Regions from separate parts of the Olsenella uli DSM 7084 genome, predicted to be linked through region 1. Evidence: predicted binding sites of a transcription regulator. Region 1 holds the regulator's gene; the other holds the start of a gene.

Region 1 (3,967 bases):
GCTCATCATCAGGAAGCCGACAAGCACCAGGGCGCCACAGGTGGCGGCAGAGCTGATGATGGTGATGATGGGTGCGAAGAAGGACGCGAGTATGAAGAGGATACCCGTCACAACGGAGGTCAGGCCCGTGCGACCGCCGTCGGCTGCGCCGGACGCCGACTCGACGAAGGTGGTGATGGACGAGGCTCCGACGAGGCCACCGACCGCCGCGGCCGCAGAGTCGACGATCAGGATCTCCTTGATGTCCTCGACGTTGCCATCCTCGGTGAGGAACTCACCCTGCTTGGCGACGGCCATGGCGGTGCCCATGGTGTCGAAGAAGTCGGACATCATGAGGGAGAACGCAAATATGAGCAGCGTTGGGGTCACGAAGACCTTGACGATGCCCATGGTGCCCGTGGCATCGCTCATGAAGGGTGCCCCGAACGAGGAGAAGTCGAGAGGGGCGACGAGCCCGGTCGGCATCTGGGTGATGCCCAGGGGAATGCCGGCGATGACGGCAATGATGATGCCGATGAGCAGGGAGCCCTTGACGTCCATGGAATAGAGGACCACGGTGGCGGCGATCGAGATGGCGCCGACTATGAACGTGGGGTCGGTGACGCTGTTGAGCGCGACGAGGGTGGACTCGCTGGCGACGATGATGCCACCGTCCTTGAGGCCGATCATGGCGATGAAGAGGCCCAGGCCGACGGAGATGCCATGACGCAGCGAGACGGGGATGGCGTCCATGATGGCCTCGCGCAGTCCGCAGAGAACGAGGATGAGGATGGCGACCCCCTCGACGAAGATGACGGCCATGGCCGCGTGCCAGTCACCACCCGCAACGCCGACGAGCGTGAAGGCCACGACGGCATTGACGCCCATGCCCGAGGCGCAGGCCAGCGGGCGGTTGGCGAAGGTCCCCATGAGGATGGTCATGACGCCGGCGCCCAGGCAGGTCGCCGTGACGGCCGCATTCGCAGGAATGCCTGCGGCGACCATCAGCGACGGGTTGACGGCGATGATGTACGCCATCGCAAGGAAGGTGGTGAGACCGGCCCTGATCTCCTGACCTGTGCTCGAGCCCCTCTCTACCGCCTTGAAGAACTGTTCCATTTCCATCCTTTCCTTCTCATGAGTGCAACGAAGACGCCGGCATTCCAGGCTCAGAATGCCGGCGTGTCCATCGGCGTCAGACGCCGCTTGAACCGAAGCCGCCCTCCCCGCGGTCGGTCTCGTCCAGACGATCGACCTCCTGGAGGGACACGATGGGGACGCGTTGTATGACAAGCTGGGCGATTCGATCGCCACGCGCGATGCAAATGTCATCCGTAGGGCTCAGGTTAATGGCGCAGACCTTGAGTTCGCCACGATAGTGGGCATCGACCAGGCCGGGCGTGTTGGCCATGGACAACCCCACCTTGTATGCCATCCCACTGCGTGGCTGCACGAAGCCCGCAAAGCCCTCGGGAATGGCAATCGCCAGACCGGTACCGATGAGACGGCGCTCAAGCGGCTTGAGCACAAGCTCCTCGTTCGAGCGTAGGTCCAGCCCCGCATCGCCAGCATAGGCATAGGTGGGCAGCCTGACCGTCGGGTCGAGGCGTTTGATGGGAAGCACGAGCTGTTCTGTTGTCATATGGAAAGGCTCCGAAGCTCTTCGTTGAACTCGTCGACGTCCTTGAAGTCTCGATAGACCGATGCGAAGCGAACGTAGGCGACCTTGTCGACATCCACAAGGCGCTGCAGGACCATCCGACCGATCTCCTGAGAGAGGACTTCCATGTGCCCGCCGTCCCTCAGCTCCGACTCGATGGAATCAATGAGAGCGTTGAGGGACCCGATGGGGATGTCGCGCTTGACGGTCGCGGCAACCAGGCCGCGCATGACCTTTTGGCGATCAAAGGTCTCCTTTCGCCCATCCTTTTTTATGACCAGGATGGGCATCTCTTCACGACGCTCGTACGTCGTGAAGCGCGTGCCACATTTGACACACTCACGCCTGCGCCTGATGGCATCCGTGCTTTCGGAAGGTCGAGAATCGACAACCTTGGACTCGTCACAACCGCACTTGGGACAGCGCATCTTCCCTCCCGATCTCTTGGATACCCTATGGGAAGATAGCACATGAAAGTTACCAGCTACGACAAGAGATGGGAAGTGCAACCGATTGGTTACCGCCTGACGGGAACGACGAGGGTCTGTCCGAGAGCAAGTTCGCTCGTGCCCAGGTGGTTGGCACGACGAATCCAGCTGCTAACGTCCTGGACGGATGCGCCCTCGACGCCGTGGTCCTCGGAGATGCTCCAAAGGGAGTCCCCCGCACTGACAGAGATCGTCTCGGTCCCGATGCCATCGAAGGTCTCGGCAAGCCTGGATTCCGACGCATCGGCCGTGACGACGGAGATGACGACGCACGCGATGAGGACGAGCGTGGCGCACAGGGCGAAGAGTGGACCCGCGAGGGCGCGGGTGGACCCTCTCGCGTCTCCTTCCGCGGTCGGGATGACGACGGCGTCGAGGCTTCCCTCGATAAGGGTGAATCTGGGCCGTGTGGAAGGGAGGGACTTAAGGGCAAGGCTGCCTTCTGTCGAACAGGGAGTGCTGCGGCTCATGGTTGATTCTCCTCTCGAAGTTGTCGCCATAGTTGTAAGCGAGACGCCGGACAACAATTCGATATGCCTTTCTTGGAACACGTGTACTATTCTAGGAACGTACGCCTGTTCGGTCAAGATATGTTTAGAACATTTGTTTGCGTTCGCAGAAGACGGCCTGTACAATGGGACCTGACAGGAGGAGACATCATGCCAAAAGACAGGCTCAGCAGGCGTCAGGCCCAGATATACGAGTTCATCTGTGGTTACACGGGTGAGCACGGTTATCCGCCTTCCGTGCGTGAGATAGGCGCTGCCGTCGGCCTTGCCTCACCCTCGACGGTCCACATGCATCTCAAGGTCCTTCAGGAGCTGGGCTACATTAAGCGCGACTCCAAGAAGCCCCGTACCATCGAGGTTGTGTCCGAGGGCGGCGATGCCACACCCCCCAGTCCCTCCACGCCTCTTGCAACGGTCGAGGAAGACGCATCCGCCAACGTCATCAGCCTTCCGCTGGTGGGTCGCGTCGCAGCTGGGACGCCCATCCTCGCAGAGCAAAACGTCGAGGAAACCCTGACTTTGCCGACGAGCATAGTCGGCGATTCGAGCTCCTTCGTCTTGCGTGTCAGAGGGCAGTCCATGATCAACGCAGGGATCTTCGATGGCGACTACATAGTCGTCAAGGAGCAGCATGAGGCACATGACGGCGAGATAGTCGTAGCCCTGATCGATGACTCAGCCACAGTCAAGACCTTCTATCGCGAAAGGGGCCGGGTGCGCCTCCAGCCAGAGAACGACACGATGAACCCCATCTATGTTGTAAACCCGACCATTCTGGGCAGGGTCACGGGACTCTTCCGCTCCATCTCGTAGCACAGGTCCCGCAACATGCCGCACATGATGGCCGACAAGCTCGGGCATGCCTCGACGACGGTGTCGGCTCTCAGGTCTGACGAGCCCGCAAAAGGTCGCCTCCATCTCTATGACGTGTTGCGCGGCTTCTCCGTCGTCTCGATGGTCGCGTTCCACCTTTGCTATGACCTCAAGTTCATCAATGGCGTGAGCCTGCCGTTCTTCGCGTCCCCCTTCCTGGATCTGTGGCGCAACAGCATCTCCTGGGCCTTCGTGCTCATCGCTGGCTGCATGTATCAGCACTCTCGTGACAACTTCAGGCGTGCGGGGAGGTATCTCGCGCTGGCGCTCGCGATCTATGTCGTGACGGCTGCGGTCAGGGTCGACACGCCCATCAGCTTCGGCATCATCTACTGCATGGGCGCCTGCACGCTCTCGGCCCGCCTGCTGGAACTTGTGCACCTGAGGCCTTCTGGTCCCGGCACGGCCTGCCTGATGTTGTTCGCGTTCGTCTGCCTGCTGGACCTCAAGAGCGGCTC
Region 2 (3,967 bases), 650 kb from region 1:
GCTGGAAGTCGGACTCGAAGCGGAGCTTGGTGAAGGCGTCGATGTCCTCACGGACGTTGACGTGGTAGGAGTTGGTGATGTAGCCGTGGTCCGTGATGCCCTTGACCATGCCGAAGCGCTTCTGCAGGCACTTGGAGAACTTGTAGGTCGTGGACTCGAGCGGGGTCCCGTAGAGCGAGTAGTCTATGTCCTCGGCGGCCTTCCACTCGGCGCACTTGTCGTTCATGCGCTGCATGACCGAGAGCGCGAAGGGTTTGGCCTCCTCGTCGGTGTGGCTCTTGCCCGTCATGTACTTGACGCACTCGTAGAGGCCGGCGTAGCCCAGGCTGATGGTCGAGTAGCCTCCGTAGAGAAGCCTGTCGATGGTCTCGCCCTTCCTCAGGCGTGCCAGTGCCCCGTACTGCCAGAGGATGGGCGCGGCGTCCGAGAGGGTGCCGCAGAGGCGGTCGTGACGGTAGCGCAGCGCCTTGTGGCAGAGCTCGAGACGCTCGTCGAGGATCTGCCAGAACCTGTCTGCGTCCTGCCCTGAGGAAAGCGCGACGTCTGGCAGGTTGATGGTGACGACGCCCTGGTTGAAGCGGCCGTAGTACTTGGGCTTGCCAGGGACGTAGTTGCCGGCGTTGGCCACGTTGCCGTAGCCCCCCTCAGAGCGGTCGGGGGTTAGGAACGAGCGGCATCCCATGCAGGTGTACACGTCGCCCTCGCCCTCGACCTCGCCGGTCGAGAGCTTGTACTCCCTCATCTTCTTCTCGGAGATGTAGTCGGGGACCATGCGCTTGGCGGTGCACTTGGCGGCAAGGCGGGTGAGGTAGAAGTAGGGGTCCCCCTCGTGAACGTTGTCATCCTCGAGCACGTAGATCAGCTTGGGGAAGGCGGGGGTGATCCAGACCCCCTCCTCGTTCTTGACGCCCTGATAGCGCTGACGGAGCATCTCCTCGATGCAGAGCGCGAGGTCGCTCTTCTCCTGCTCGTCCTTGGCCTCGTTGAGGTACATGAAGACGGTGATGAACGGCGCCTGGCCGTTGGTGGTCATGAGCGTCACGACCTGGTACTGGATGGTCTGGACGCCGCGGGCCACCTCCTCGCGCAGGCGCTTCTCGACCAGCTGGCCGATCTTGTCCGCACCAGGGCGGGCGCCGATGGCCTCCATCTCCGCGTACACCTGGCGACGGATCTTCTTGCGGGAGACGTCGACGAAGGGCGCGAGATGGGCGAGCGAGATGGACTGCCCTCCGTACTGGGTGGAGGCGACCTGGGCGATGATCTGCGTGGCGATGTTGCACGCCGTCGAGAAGCTATGGGGCTTCTCGATCATGGTGCCGGAGATGACGGTGCCGTTCTGCAGCATGTCCTCGAGGTTCACCAGGTCGCAGTTGTGCATGTGCTGGGCGTAGTAGTCGGCATCGTGGAAGTGGATGATGCCGGCCTTGTGCGCCTCGACCACGTCGGCGGGGAGCAGCTCGCGCATGGCCAGGTCCTTGGAGACCTCGCCGGCCATGTAGTCGCGCTGGACGGACACCACGGTGGGGTTCTTGTTCGAGTTCTCCTGCTTGACCTCCTCGTTGTTCGACTCGATCAGCGAGAGGATCTTGTCGTCGGTCGTGTTCTTGTGGCGCTTCTGGTTCTGCAGATAGCGGTAGATGATGTACTTGCGGGCGACGGCGAAGCGATCGAGCGCCATGATCTGGTCCTCGACGAGGTCCTGGATCTCCTCGACGGTGACGGTGTGGCCTGCGGCCTTGCAGGCGTCCTCGACATTCAGGGCGGCGAAGCGCACCTCGCGCTCGGTGAGGCGCTCGTCGGCGGTCACCTCGGCGTTTGCGGCGTTGATGGCATTCACGATCTTCTCGAGGTCGAACTGCACCTCGGAGCCGTTGCGCTTGATGATCTTCATGTCTTCTCCCGTTTGCTTGGCCCTGCGCTGCTGCCCTGTCTGACTCTGCACTGCTGTGCCGTTGGAAAGGTGGTGCACGCCAGTGCCTGCCGGAAGGGATGTCCCCAGCCGGTCCACACCTTGTGCGCAAGAACACTATGACACAAGTTGTTGGGTATATGCGAGAACAAAATACTAGATATTGTTGGAAATAACGCTTGACTTCCTAAGAGGGGAGGCATTGCGCAGGTACCAAATTGGTTCTGTATCAACACTTTTGGCAAATGGGCGAGAGGTGCTTCGGCGTGCCTCCTGCGGGGCAACGGTTTGTCCACATTGGGTGGTGCCGTACGCGCCGAGGCTCGCGCGGGTTGGCCGTGGTGCAGAATGAGGTGCCGGGAGGCGGCCCGTCGGTGGCTTGCCTGAGCCTTCGCGTCACGCGCCAGCTAAGGAGACCGAGGATGACCGCATGGAAGAAGCTCGAGGATATCCGCGCCGCGTTCTTTGACGTCGACGGCACCCTCGTGAGCTTGGAGCAGAACTGCGAGCCAGAATCCACCAAGGAGGCGCTCAGGAGGTTGCGCGCGAACGGCATCATGCCGTTTCTCTCGACCGGTCGTCCCAAGTACACGCTGCAGCCGCTTGACCTGGGCGGCTTCGTCGCCTTCGTCACGATCAACGGCCAGTACTGCTACACGCGGGAGAGGGTCCTCTACAAGAACCCGCTCAACGGGCATGACGTGGCGACCGTCGTGGGACAGGTGCGCCAGGGACTCTATCCCGCCCTGTTCCAGGAGGCGGAGCGCTGCTACGCCAGCGACCACAGCTCCCGCGTCCGCGACATGGAGCACTTCGCCAACCAGAGCTACCCCGAGGGCGACCTCCAGTGGGCCCTGGACGGCGACGTCTACCAGATCAACGCCTATGTCTATCCGGGCGAGGAGCAACAGATCCTGGACGCCACCGACGACCTCAAGGTGACGCGCTGGACCGACAAGTTCGTGGACGTGATGCCCAAGCATGGCGGCAAGTCTCTGGGTGTCCTGCGCATGTTCGACCTCTTTGGCCTGCGCCCCGAGGAGACCATCTGCTTTGGCGACGGAGAGAACGACCTGGGCATGTTTGGCGTCTGTGGCACCTCGGTGGCGATGGGCAATGCCTATGACCTGGTCAAGCGCCATGCCGATCACGTGACTGACGATGTGGACCACGACGGCATCTACAACGCCTGCGTGCGCCTGGGCCTGATTTAGGCATTGCCCATCAGGTCCACGATGCTGTCGAAGCGCACGGAGGACGCCTCGATGGCCTCGCGTGGGCCGAAGACGCAGACCAGGCGCTCCTCCTGTCGGTCGGCCAAGGGCCTCGCGAGCGTACGGATTCCGTCTGCGGTCACGGCAAGCTCCTGCGCACGGATCTGTGCGCGCCAGTCGGCAGGCCGTGCGCCAAAGTGCTCGCTGTCCTGTCGGCGGGCGATGGCGCGTGGCTTGGCTGGCGCGTCGTGGGCTGCGATGACCGAGACGATGTAGCCATCCAGCTCCTCCTGCGTCCCCGCCCAGCCCGCAAGCCAGGCGGCTGCGGTGCGGTAGCGCCCGAGGGTCGCGTCGACGCTGGGGTCGCGATACGACCAGAACTGCAGGTTTCCTGGGGTAGTGCGGCGGAAGCCAACGCCGTAGGCCCCACCCTTCACGCGGACCTCGTTCCACAGGTAGTCGAAGGAGAGGGCACGTGCCGCGACCTGCCAGTCGCCGATGCTGCCCGTGTCGAGCGCGGAGCGCGGCGAGCCCGCCACGACGAAGCTGACGTTGGAGGGGATGACGAACGCCTCGTTTGCGGGTGAGGGAAGCGGCGCCTCGAGCCGGTGGGCACAGGCCTCCCCGGAAGTCCCGTCGACGGCGGCGAGCCCCAGGGTCCCGCCCACCTCCCAGAAGCGCGCGAGGTCCTCATGGCTGCCGGTGAAGCTCACGGTGACCTCGTCCGCCGTGAAGACGCGACGCTGGAGCTCGGCGAGCTTGGAGGCCAGGGCGTCCCTGCGCTCGTCCCAGTGGGCGAGAAGCCCCTTCAGGAACTGGTAGAAGCCCACGCCTCCCATCT

Evidence for each region. Region 1 encodes NrdR, which represses ribonucleotide reductase genes. Its sites were predicted from a motif close to AAACACNATATATNGTGTTT; they were not measured.
Region 2: nrdD (anaerobic ribonucleoside-triphosphate reductase) is a predicted target of NrdR. The motif match lies at 2,064-2,083, and genes of this name have one in related genera.

The regions. Positions count from the first base shown of each region.
Region 1 is NC_014363.1:1,069,155-1,073,121, forward strand. Features, by position in the region: gene OLSU_RS04740 (NCS2 family permease) at 1-1,098, opposite strand, end outside; gene dut (dUTP diphosphatase) at 1,175-1,621, opposite strand; gene nrdR (transcriptional regulator NrdR) at 1,618-2,067, opposite strand; gene OLSU_RS04755 (LysM peptidoglycan-binding domain-containing protein) at 2,157-2,597, opposite strand; gene lexA (transcriptional repressor LexA) at 2,787-3,449, shown strand; gene OLSU_RS04765 (heparan-alpha-glucosaminide N-acetyltransferase domain-containing protein) at 3,465-3,967, shown strand, end outside.
Region 2 is NC_014363.1:1,715,341-1,719,307, reverse strand. Features, by position in the region: gene nrdD (anaerobic ribonucleoside-triphosphate reductase) at 1-1,894, opposite strand, end outside; gene OLSU_RS07480 (Cof-type HAD-IIB family hydrolase) at 2,335-3,126, shown strand; gene OLSU_RS07475 (insulinase family protein) at 3,123-3,967, opposite strand, start outside.